2 regions of the Bradyrhizobium sp. USDA 4538 genome follow, and region 1 is predicted to be linked to the other one. Evidence: riboswitches for the same ligand, from Rfam matches in the RefSeq annotation. Region 1 holds a riboswitch; the other holds the start of a gene.
The links. Region 1 has a riboswitch for glycine ahead of J2R78_RS31430 (D-amino acid dehydrogenase). Riboswitches for the same ligand answer to the same signal wherever they lie in the genome.
Positions count from the first base shown of each region.

Region 2: another riboswitch for glycine. It lies ahead of gcvT (glycine cleavage system aminomethyltransferase GcvT); the one in region 1 lies ahead of J2R78_RS31430 (D-amino acid dehydrogenase).

Region 1 is NZ_JALJZE010000001.1:6,897,284-6,901,700, forward strand. It holds gene J2R78_RS31420 (ABC transporter permease) at 1-259, opposite strand, end outside; gene J2R78_RS31425 (ABC transporter permease) at 263-1,204, opposite strand; gene J2R78_RS31430 (D-amino acid dehydrogenase) at 1,365-2,723, opposite strand; glycine riboswitch at 2,790-2,904, opposite strand; glycine riboswitch at 2,908-3,014, opposite strand; gene J2R78_RS31435 (M20/M25/M40 family metallo-hydrolase) at 3,106-4,236, opposite strand.
Region 2 is NZ_JALJZE010000001.1:6,729,082-6,733,498, reverse strand. It holds gene alaS (alanine--tRNA ligase) at 1-1,970, opposite strand, end outside; glycine riboswitch at 2,173-2,261, shown strand; gene gcvT (glycine cleavage system aminomethyltransferase GcvT) at 2,403-3,545, shown strand; gene gcvH (glycine cleavage system protein GcvH) at 3,565-3,930, shown strand; gene gcvP (aminomethyl-transferring glycine dehydrogenase) at 3,954-4,417, shown strand, end outside.

The DNA of each region.
Region 1 (4,417 bases):
TGATGCGCGACAACAGGTCGCGGCCATAGGCGTCGGTGCCGAGCAGGTATTGCGCGCTCGACGGCTTCAGCCGCTGCGACGGCGTCAGCAGCAGAGGATCGTGCGGCGCAAGCAGCGGCGCGAAGATCGCCATCAGGATGATGAGGGCGAGGCTGATCGTCGCAACCGCGATGATCGGCGTCGACGTCAGGAAGCCGAACTTGACGCGGAACGGCCGGGTGACGGGAAGCGAGGATTCGGGAAGGGTTTCGATCGCCATTGCTCAGTACCGGATACGAGGATCGAGCAGGGTGTAGGCGAGGTCGATCAACAGATTGACCGCGACGTAGATACCCGACGTCAACAGGATCATCGCCTGGATCACCGGATAGTCGCGCGCCAGCACCGCATCGACGGTGAGGCGGCCGATGCCGGGAAGATTGAACACGCTCTCGGTGACGACGACGCCGGAGATCAGCAGCGCGAAGCCGGAACCGATCACCGTGATGACCGGCACGGCGGCGTTGCGCAGCGCATGGCGCAGCAGCACGCCGGTCTCGCCGATGCCCTTGGCCCGCGCCGTGCGCACGTAATCCTCGCCGAGCACATCGAGCATCGAGGCCCGCGTCATGCGTGCGATCAGCGCGACATAGATGAAGGAGAGTGTGCAGGTCGGCAGGATGAGGCGCTGGAAGAACGGACCGAAGCCGGCCGAGATGCTCTTGAAGCCCTGTACCGGAACCCAGCGCAGATCAATCGCAAAGATCTGGATCAGCACGTAGCCGATCACGAACACCGGCACCGAGAAGCCGAGCACCGAGAGCCCCATCACGAAGCGGTCGATCCAGGTGCCGTGCTTCCACGCCGCGATCACGCCGAGCGGCACCGCCACCAGGATCGAGAGGATGATGGTGGCCAGCGCGACCGAGATCGAGGGCTCGAGGCGCGGGACGATCATTTCGAGGATCGGCTTGTTCGAGATCAGGGAGACGCCGAGGTCGCCGTGCAGCAACTTGGCGATCCAGGTGTAGAACTGGATGTAGATCGGCTCGTTCAGACCAAGCGAGGTCCGAATGCGTTCGAGCTGTTCGGGCGTCGCGTTGTCGCCGGCGAGGATGGCGGCCGGGTCGCCCGGCGTCAGCCGCAGCAACAGGAACACGAACAGAGCCACCACGCCCATCACGGGAATGGCGGCGAGGATGCGGCGAAGCAGATATCCGAGCAAATTTGATCCGTTGGGTTGTGGTCGATGAAGTCCGCAGCGGGACCGTTGCACACCAGACCGTAGCACAGATGGTAGCAGACTCACGGTAGAACTTGAGCAAGTCCCATGCCATCGGTGCTGCGGATTTTGCGGTGCAGCTAATCAGTCCTGTTGGCCGCGATTATTCCTCCGGTGAAGTTCGAAGCAGTCCACTGGAAGGTGGATTGATTTCAGCTTTGCGCGCGTCGGCGGGCACATCGAGCCCGGCACCGAACGACGGCGCCATCGGCGGCGTGTCGAGGTCGCGCCAATCGTCGATCGCCTGGGCCACCATCTGCGCCGTCGCCGCCGACAGCGTCCAGCCGAGATGACCGTGGCCCGTATTGTAGAACACGCCCGGAATCCGTCCGGCGCGAACCACCGGCATCATGTTCGGCATCATCGGGCGCAGGCCCGCCCATGGCACGACTTTCGACGTATCGATCTCCGGGAAATGATGCCGCACCCAGTCCACCAGCGGTTGAATGCGATCGGCGCGAATGTCGCGGTTGAAGCCGTTGAACTCGGCGGTGCCGGCGACGCGGAAGCGGTCGGCGCCGAGCCGGCTGGTGACGATCTTCGCAGCTTCATCGAGCAGGCTGACGGTTGGGGCGGCATTCCGGCTTTGCGGCGCATCGAGCTGCACCGTGATCGAATAGCCCTTCACCGGATAGACATTGACGCGGTCGTTGAGCAGGCTGGCGAAGTGGCGGCTCGCCACGCCGGCGCAAATCACGATCCCGTCCGCCTGTAGCTGCTGTCGCGTCGCGACCGCAGCATCATGTGAAGCAGCTTCGTTCCAGCCGATGCGGAAGCCGTCATCGCCGTGTGCGATCGTGTCGACGTCGGCTTCATGGACGAAGCTCGCGCCACGGCGGATGCAGGCGTCGGCAAGCCCACGCGTGAATTTGTGAATATCGCCGGTCGCGTCGGACGGCGTGAAGAAGCCGCCATAGCAGGTTGTCTGCAGCGCGGGTTCGATGACGCGGATCTCGTCCGGGGTCACCGGCCGGCGGTCGAGCCCGCCTTGCTGCAGCAGCGTGTTGACCTTGAGGCCGGCTTCGAAGCCGGCCCTGTCGTGATAGACGTGCAGGATGCCGCGGCGTTCGAGATCGAAGGCGATGTTTTCGCGCTCTGCGATCGAGAACAGATGCTTGCGCGCTTCGATGGCGAGCTTCGTGGTCTCGATGGTGTTGCCGCGATAGCGCGTGATGTGGCCGACGAACTCGCTGATCCAGGAATATTTGTGCCAGCTCGGCTTCGGGTTCATCAGCAGCGGCGCGTCGCTTCTGAGCATCCAGCGCAGCCCCTTCAGGATGGTCGCAGCACTGTTCCAGACTTCGGCGTTGCTGGCGGAAAGCTGTCCGCCATTGGCGAACGAAGTTTCCATCGCGGCGTAGCGATGCCTGTCAAGGACAGTCACCTTGTAGCCGCGTTCAAGCAGGGCATAGGCCGTCGTTACGCCGGTGATGCCGGCGCCGATAATCGCGATGTGTGGCATGATGGTTGTCAGGCTCCCGTGGGTTAGAGTCGCCGAACCACCGGTCAAACCGGCATTCGGCGCCCCATCTGTCACGGTACCTGAGAGCTTGATCCGCATCGGGCTGTGGCCAGAAGCGAACTATCCCCTTCGGTGGACGTCATGGCCCTTGATGTGCGGCCATGTTCGTCTCTCTCCAGATCGTCCTGACGATACAGTCCTTTTGCCTGAGAGTTTCCGGGGCGGTTGCTCCGTCGGCGCCGAAGCCAACAACACGATTGTTGTCGCTTCGATCTCTCCCGCATCGTCGCGTTGGACGGCCGGACCGTAGGCGAAGCCTTAAAAATGGACAAGGCTAAATTTCGATCCGGCAGTGCCAACGTGTTGTGCAGTGCAATCGATGTCAGTCCAGCGTCGCCAGCAGTGCCGCCATCAGGCGGCCGCGTTCGGCGAGGCTATCGACCTCGATGTGCTCGTTGAGCGTATGTGCATCGGCGCCGCGAACGCCGAGGCCGTCGAGCGTGGGGATGCCCATCGCGCCGGTGAAGTTGCCGTCCGAGCCGCCGCCGGCGCTGCCGTGCGGCAGATCGAGACCCATCGCTGCCGCAAGGCCTTTTGCCTTTTCATAGAGCGCCATGGTGCCCGCATCGGGCTCCCACACCGGGCGGGTGACGCCGCGCGTCACCTTGAAGGTCACGTCGTTGGCGGTGCCCGACAGTGCCAGCATGCGCTCGACGCCGCGGTCGAGATCGGCCTGGCGCTTGGCCATGCTGAGCGCTTCGCCGGTGCAGGTCGTCGCGACGCAATTGACCCACTGGCCGCCATGCACGATGCCGACCGAGAAGGTGCAGTCCTCGGTGGTCATGCCGTCGATGGCGATGATCTGCCGCGCCATCTCGCGGATCGCGGAGCGGCCGGAAGACAGCGTCGCGCCGGCATGGCTGGGCTTGCCGGTGGCTTCCAGGTTGAAGCGCGCGATCGCGTAGCGGCCGGTGACGACGCCGTTGTTCGGACGGCCGGGCTCCGGCACCAGCACATATTTGTTGCGCGCGGCTTCCGCCTCGATGATGTCGCGCGTCGACGGCGTGCCGACCTCTTCGTCGGGGGTGAACAGCACGGTGATCGGCAGCGGGGTCGGGAAGGAGGCGCGCGCCAATTGCCTGATCGCCTCGATCGACAGGTAGTTGCCGCCCTTCATGTCGAAGATGCCCGGCCCGAAGCACTTGTTGCCTTCGCGCCGCCACTTCAGCTTCTCGATGGTGCCGACCGGGTGAACGGTGTCCAGATGGCCGGCGATCAGGATGCCGGGCTGGCCTTGTTTCGGATGGGGAAAACGGGCGCGGACGCAGCCCGCGAAGCCCTGGCGTCCGGCGATGCGCTCGATCGTCGCACCCATGATCGCCATCTCGCGGGCGGCGAGATCGAGCATGCGTTCGACCGCGGCGGCGTCCCAGGTCGGGCTTTCGCATTCCACCCAGCTGCGCAGGCCCTGCAGCATCGTTTCGGAATCAAAGGGGAGATTGGCGGGGTTCATCGTTGTTCTCTCTTGTTGTTCTGACGGCGCCGGCATCGCGCGCGCGTTACGAAAATCTCAGCCGACGATTTTGTAAAGCCAAAATCTGGCGCGCGGCCTCATTCGTTTGTGTACGTCCGATGCGACCTGAAACCGATTGACGCGCTTGGCGCTTGGTGCAAGTCTCGATTTCACAAGCCAT
Region 2 (4,417 bases), 170 kb from region 1:
GACACGACGCGAACCTCGTCGCCGTATTTCTCGCCGAACAGCGCGCGGGCGCCGGCCTCGCGGGCATCGTCGACGCCCATGACCCGGGTCGTGACCTCGTCATTCTCCAGCACGACATCGTTGGCGATGTCCTCGATCCGGGCGAGCTCTTCCGGCGTGATCTGCTTCGGATGCACGAAGTCGAAGCGCAGCCGGTCCGGCGTGACCAGCGAGCCGCGCTGCGCGATGTGATCGCCGAGCACCTGGCGCAGCGCCTCGTGCAGCAGATGCGTCGCCGAATGGTTGGCGCGGATCGACGAGCGCCTGGTGTGATCGACCTCGAGCTGCAATGTGGTGCCGACGCCGAGCGTGCCCTGCTCCACCGTGCCGAGATGCACGAACAGATCGCCGGCCTTCTTCTGCGTGTCGGTGACGCGGAACTTGACGCCCTCCCCGGTCAGCACGCCGGTGTCGCCGACCTGGCCGCCGGACTCGCCGTAGAACGGGGTCTGGTTCAGCACGATCGCGCCGCTCTCGCCGGCCTTCAGGCTCTCGACCTCGGCGCCGTCCTTGATCAGCGCCGTCACCGCGCCTTCCGCGCTCTCGGTCTCGTAGCCGAGGAATTCGGTCGCACCGAGCTTCTCGCGCAGCGGGAACCAGATCGCCTCGCTCGCCGCCTCGCCCGAGCCCGCCCACGAGGCACGCGCCTTGACGCGCTGCCGCTCCATCGCGTCGGTGAACGACGCCTGGTCGACGCTGATGCCGCGCGACTTCAGCGCGTCCTGCGTCAGATCGAGCGGGAAGCCGTAGGTGTCGTACAGCGTGAACGCGGTGTCGCCGTCGAACATGTCGCCCTTCTTGAGGCCGGCGCTCTTCTCGTCGAGGATCGACAGGCCGCGCGCCAGCGTCTTGCGGAAGCGCGTCTCCTCCAGCCGCAGCGTCTCCTCGATCAGCTTCTCCGCACGGACCAGATCCGGATAGGCCTGGCCCATCTCGCGGACCAGCGCCCAGACCAGGCGATGCATCAGCGGCTCGCTCGCGCCCAAGAGCTGTGCATGGCGCATCGCGCGGCGCATGATCCGGCGCAGCACGTAGCCGCGGCCCTCGTTCGACGGCAGCACGCCGTCGGTGATCAGGAACGCGGACGAGCGCAGATGGTCCGCGATCACCCGATACGACCCAACGTTCTGCTCGTTCGGACCGTGCCCGAGGGTAGACGCGGCGGCATCGATCAGATTGCGGAACAGATCGGTCTCGAACACGCTCTCGACGCCCTGCAGGATGCAGGCCATGCGCTCGAGCCCCATGCCGGTGTCGATCGAGGGACGCGGCAGCGCTACGCGCTCCTCCTTCGTCACCTGCTCGTACTGCATGAACACCAGGTTCCAGAATTCGAGGAAGCGATCGCCATCCTCATCCGGGCTGCCCGGAGGGCCGCCCCAGATGTGCTCGCCGCGGTCGATGAAGATTTCGGAGCACGGTCCGCACGGGCCGGTGTCGCCCATCGCCCAGAAATTGTCCGAGGTCGGGATGCGGATGATGCGGTCGTCCGAGAAGCCCGCGATCTTCTTCCAGTAGCCGGCCGCCTCGTCGTCGGTGTGGTAGACGGTGACCAGCAGCTTGTCCTTCTTCAGCCCGAAATCCTTGGTGATCAGATTCCAGGCGAGCTCGATCGCGCGCTCCTTGAAGTAATCGCCGAACGAGAAGTTGCCGAGCATCTCGAAGAAGGTGAGATGGCGCGCGGTGTAGCCGACATTGTCGAGGTCGTTATGCTTGCCGCCGGCGCGCACGCACTTCTGCGACGTCGTGGCGCGCTGGTAGCCGCGCTTCTCGACGCCGGTGAAGACGTTCTTGAACTGCACCATGCCGGCATTGGTGAACATCAAGGTCGGGTCGTTGCGCGGAACCAGCGGCGACGAGGCCACGATCTCGTGCCCGTTCTCCTTGAAGAAGTTCAGAAATGTCGACCTGATGTCGTTGACGCTGCTCATGTTCATCCAATCGGAAAAAGGGGCCGGCCAGCCGCAAAAAGGCGTCATTTTCCGGCCGAACGCTTTTAGACATTGCCAGCTGCGGTGTCCAGAAACTGTGCAGGCGGATCATGGGCTTGCCGCGGCAGCACAAAGCCCATTGGATAGTTGCTGCAGCTGCGTTGACAGTCTTGGTGGCGCCGTGTTTTCTACCTACCTATACCTAGTCACGTCGGGAGAGACCGGCCTTACCGCCGGCGCCGAAGGAGCAACCGCCCCGGAAACTCTCAGGCAAAAGGACCGCGTGACGTCTGACATCTGGAAAGAGACGCTGGGGTTCGCCCCGATGCGTCCGCCGACGGGATAATACTCTCAGGCACAGCGACAGATGGGGCTTTCTGCAGGTTTCTCAAGGGGAAATAGGTCCCCGGCGGGAACCGCGAGGGCCCTGTGATGCTTGCGCGCGAAACCTCCCCGCTGAAACAGACCCCGCTGCACGCGCTGCACCTTGCGCGCGGCGCCAAGATGGTGCCGTTCGCCGGCTATGACATGCCGGTGCAATACGCGGCCGGCGTGCTGAAGGAGCACCTGCACACCCGCAAGGAAGCCGGCCTGTTCGATGTGTCGCACATGGGCCAGCTCGTGCTGAGGGCCAAATCCGGCAAGGTCGCGGATGCCGCGCTCGCGCTGGAAAAACTGGTGCCGCAGGACATCGTCGGTATCGCGCCGGGACGGCAGCGCTACGCGCAATTCACTAACAATGACGGTGGCCTGCTCGACGACCTGATGGTGGCGAATTTCGGCGATCACCTGTTCCTGGTGGTCAACGCCGCCTGCAAGGCCGAGGACGAGGCGCATCTCCGCGCGCATCTCTCCGACGCCTGCGAGATCATCTCGCTGGCCGACCGCGCGCTGATCGCGCTGCAGGGCCCGAAAGCCGAATCGGCGCTGGCGAATCTTTGTGCGGATGTCAGTTCGATGAAATTCATGGACGCCGGTCCGCGCCGCGGCGACGTCGACTGCTTCGTCTCGCGCTCCGGCTATACCGGCGAGGACGGCTTTGAGATCTCGGTGCCCGCGGACAAGGTGGAAGCCCTGGTCACCGCGCTGCTCGACAATCCCGACGTGTTGCCGATCGGGCTCGGCGCGCGCGACAGCCTGCGGCTCGAAGCCGGGCTGTGCCTCTATGGCCACGACATCGACACCACGACGACGCCGGTTGAAGGCGCGCTGGAATGGTCGGTGCAGAAGGTTCGCCGCGGCGGCGGCGCCCGCGCCGGCGGCTTCCCAGGCGCCGACAAAATTCTCGCGCAATTCGCAGATGGCGCTGCGCGCCGACGGGTCGGCCTGAAGCCTGACGGCCGCGCACCGGTGCGCGAAGGCGCCGCGCTGTTCGCCGATGCCGGCTCGACCGAGCAGATCGGCAAGGTGACCTCGGGCGGCTTCGGCCCGAGCCTCAATGCGCCGGTTGCGATGGGCTACCTGCCCACGGCCCTTTCCGCCGTCGGCACCACCGTTTTCGCCGAAGTGCGCGGCCAGCGGCTGCCGCTGAAAGTCGCCGCTACGCCCTTCGTCCCCAATACCTACAAACGCTGAACGCCAAAGGATCGACCCCATGACGACGCTGTACACGTCCGACCACGAATGGCTCCGCATCGAGGGCGACGTCGCCACGATCGGGATCACCGACTATGCGCAGTCGCAGCTCGGCGACGTCGTGTTCGTCGAACTGCCCAAGGTCGGCCGCAGCCTGAAGAAGGCCGAGGCCGCCGCTGTCGTCGAATCCGTCAAGGCCGCTTCCGACGTCTACGCGCCGATCGCCGGCGAGGTGGTCGAGGTCAACGACGCGCTCGCCGCCGAGCCCGCGCTGGTCAATTCCGACGCCGGCGGCAAGGCCTGGTTCTTCAAGCTGAAGATTGCCGACAAGGGCGAGCTCGGCGGCCTGATGGACGAGGCCGCCTACGCCGCGCACACCGCCTAAAGGATCACCCCGAGGATCACGTCATGAACGCGCCCTTCAAGCCGATCAACGAAGCCGCCACCGATTTCGTGCGCCGCCACATCGGACCGTCGCCGCGCGACGTCAACGCGATGCTGGAGACGGTCGGCGCCGCGAGCCTGCAGGCGCTGATGAACGAGACGCTGCCGGCGTCGATCCGGCAGAAGGCGCCGCTCGATCTCGGCCGGGCGCTGAGCGAGACCGAGGCGCTCGCGCATATGAGCGAGCTCGCCGCGCAGAACCAGGTGTTCACCTCGCTGATCGGCCAGGGCTATTCCGGCACCATCCTGCCCGCGGTGATCCAGCGCAACATTCTGGAGAACCCGGCCTGGTACACCGCCTATACGCCGTACCAGCCGGAGATCAGCCAGGGCCGGCTCGAGGCGCTGTTCAACTTCCAGACCATGATCTGCGATCTCACCGGGCTCGACGTCGCCAACGCCTCGCTGCTCGACGAGGCGACCGCCGC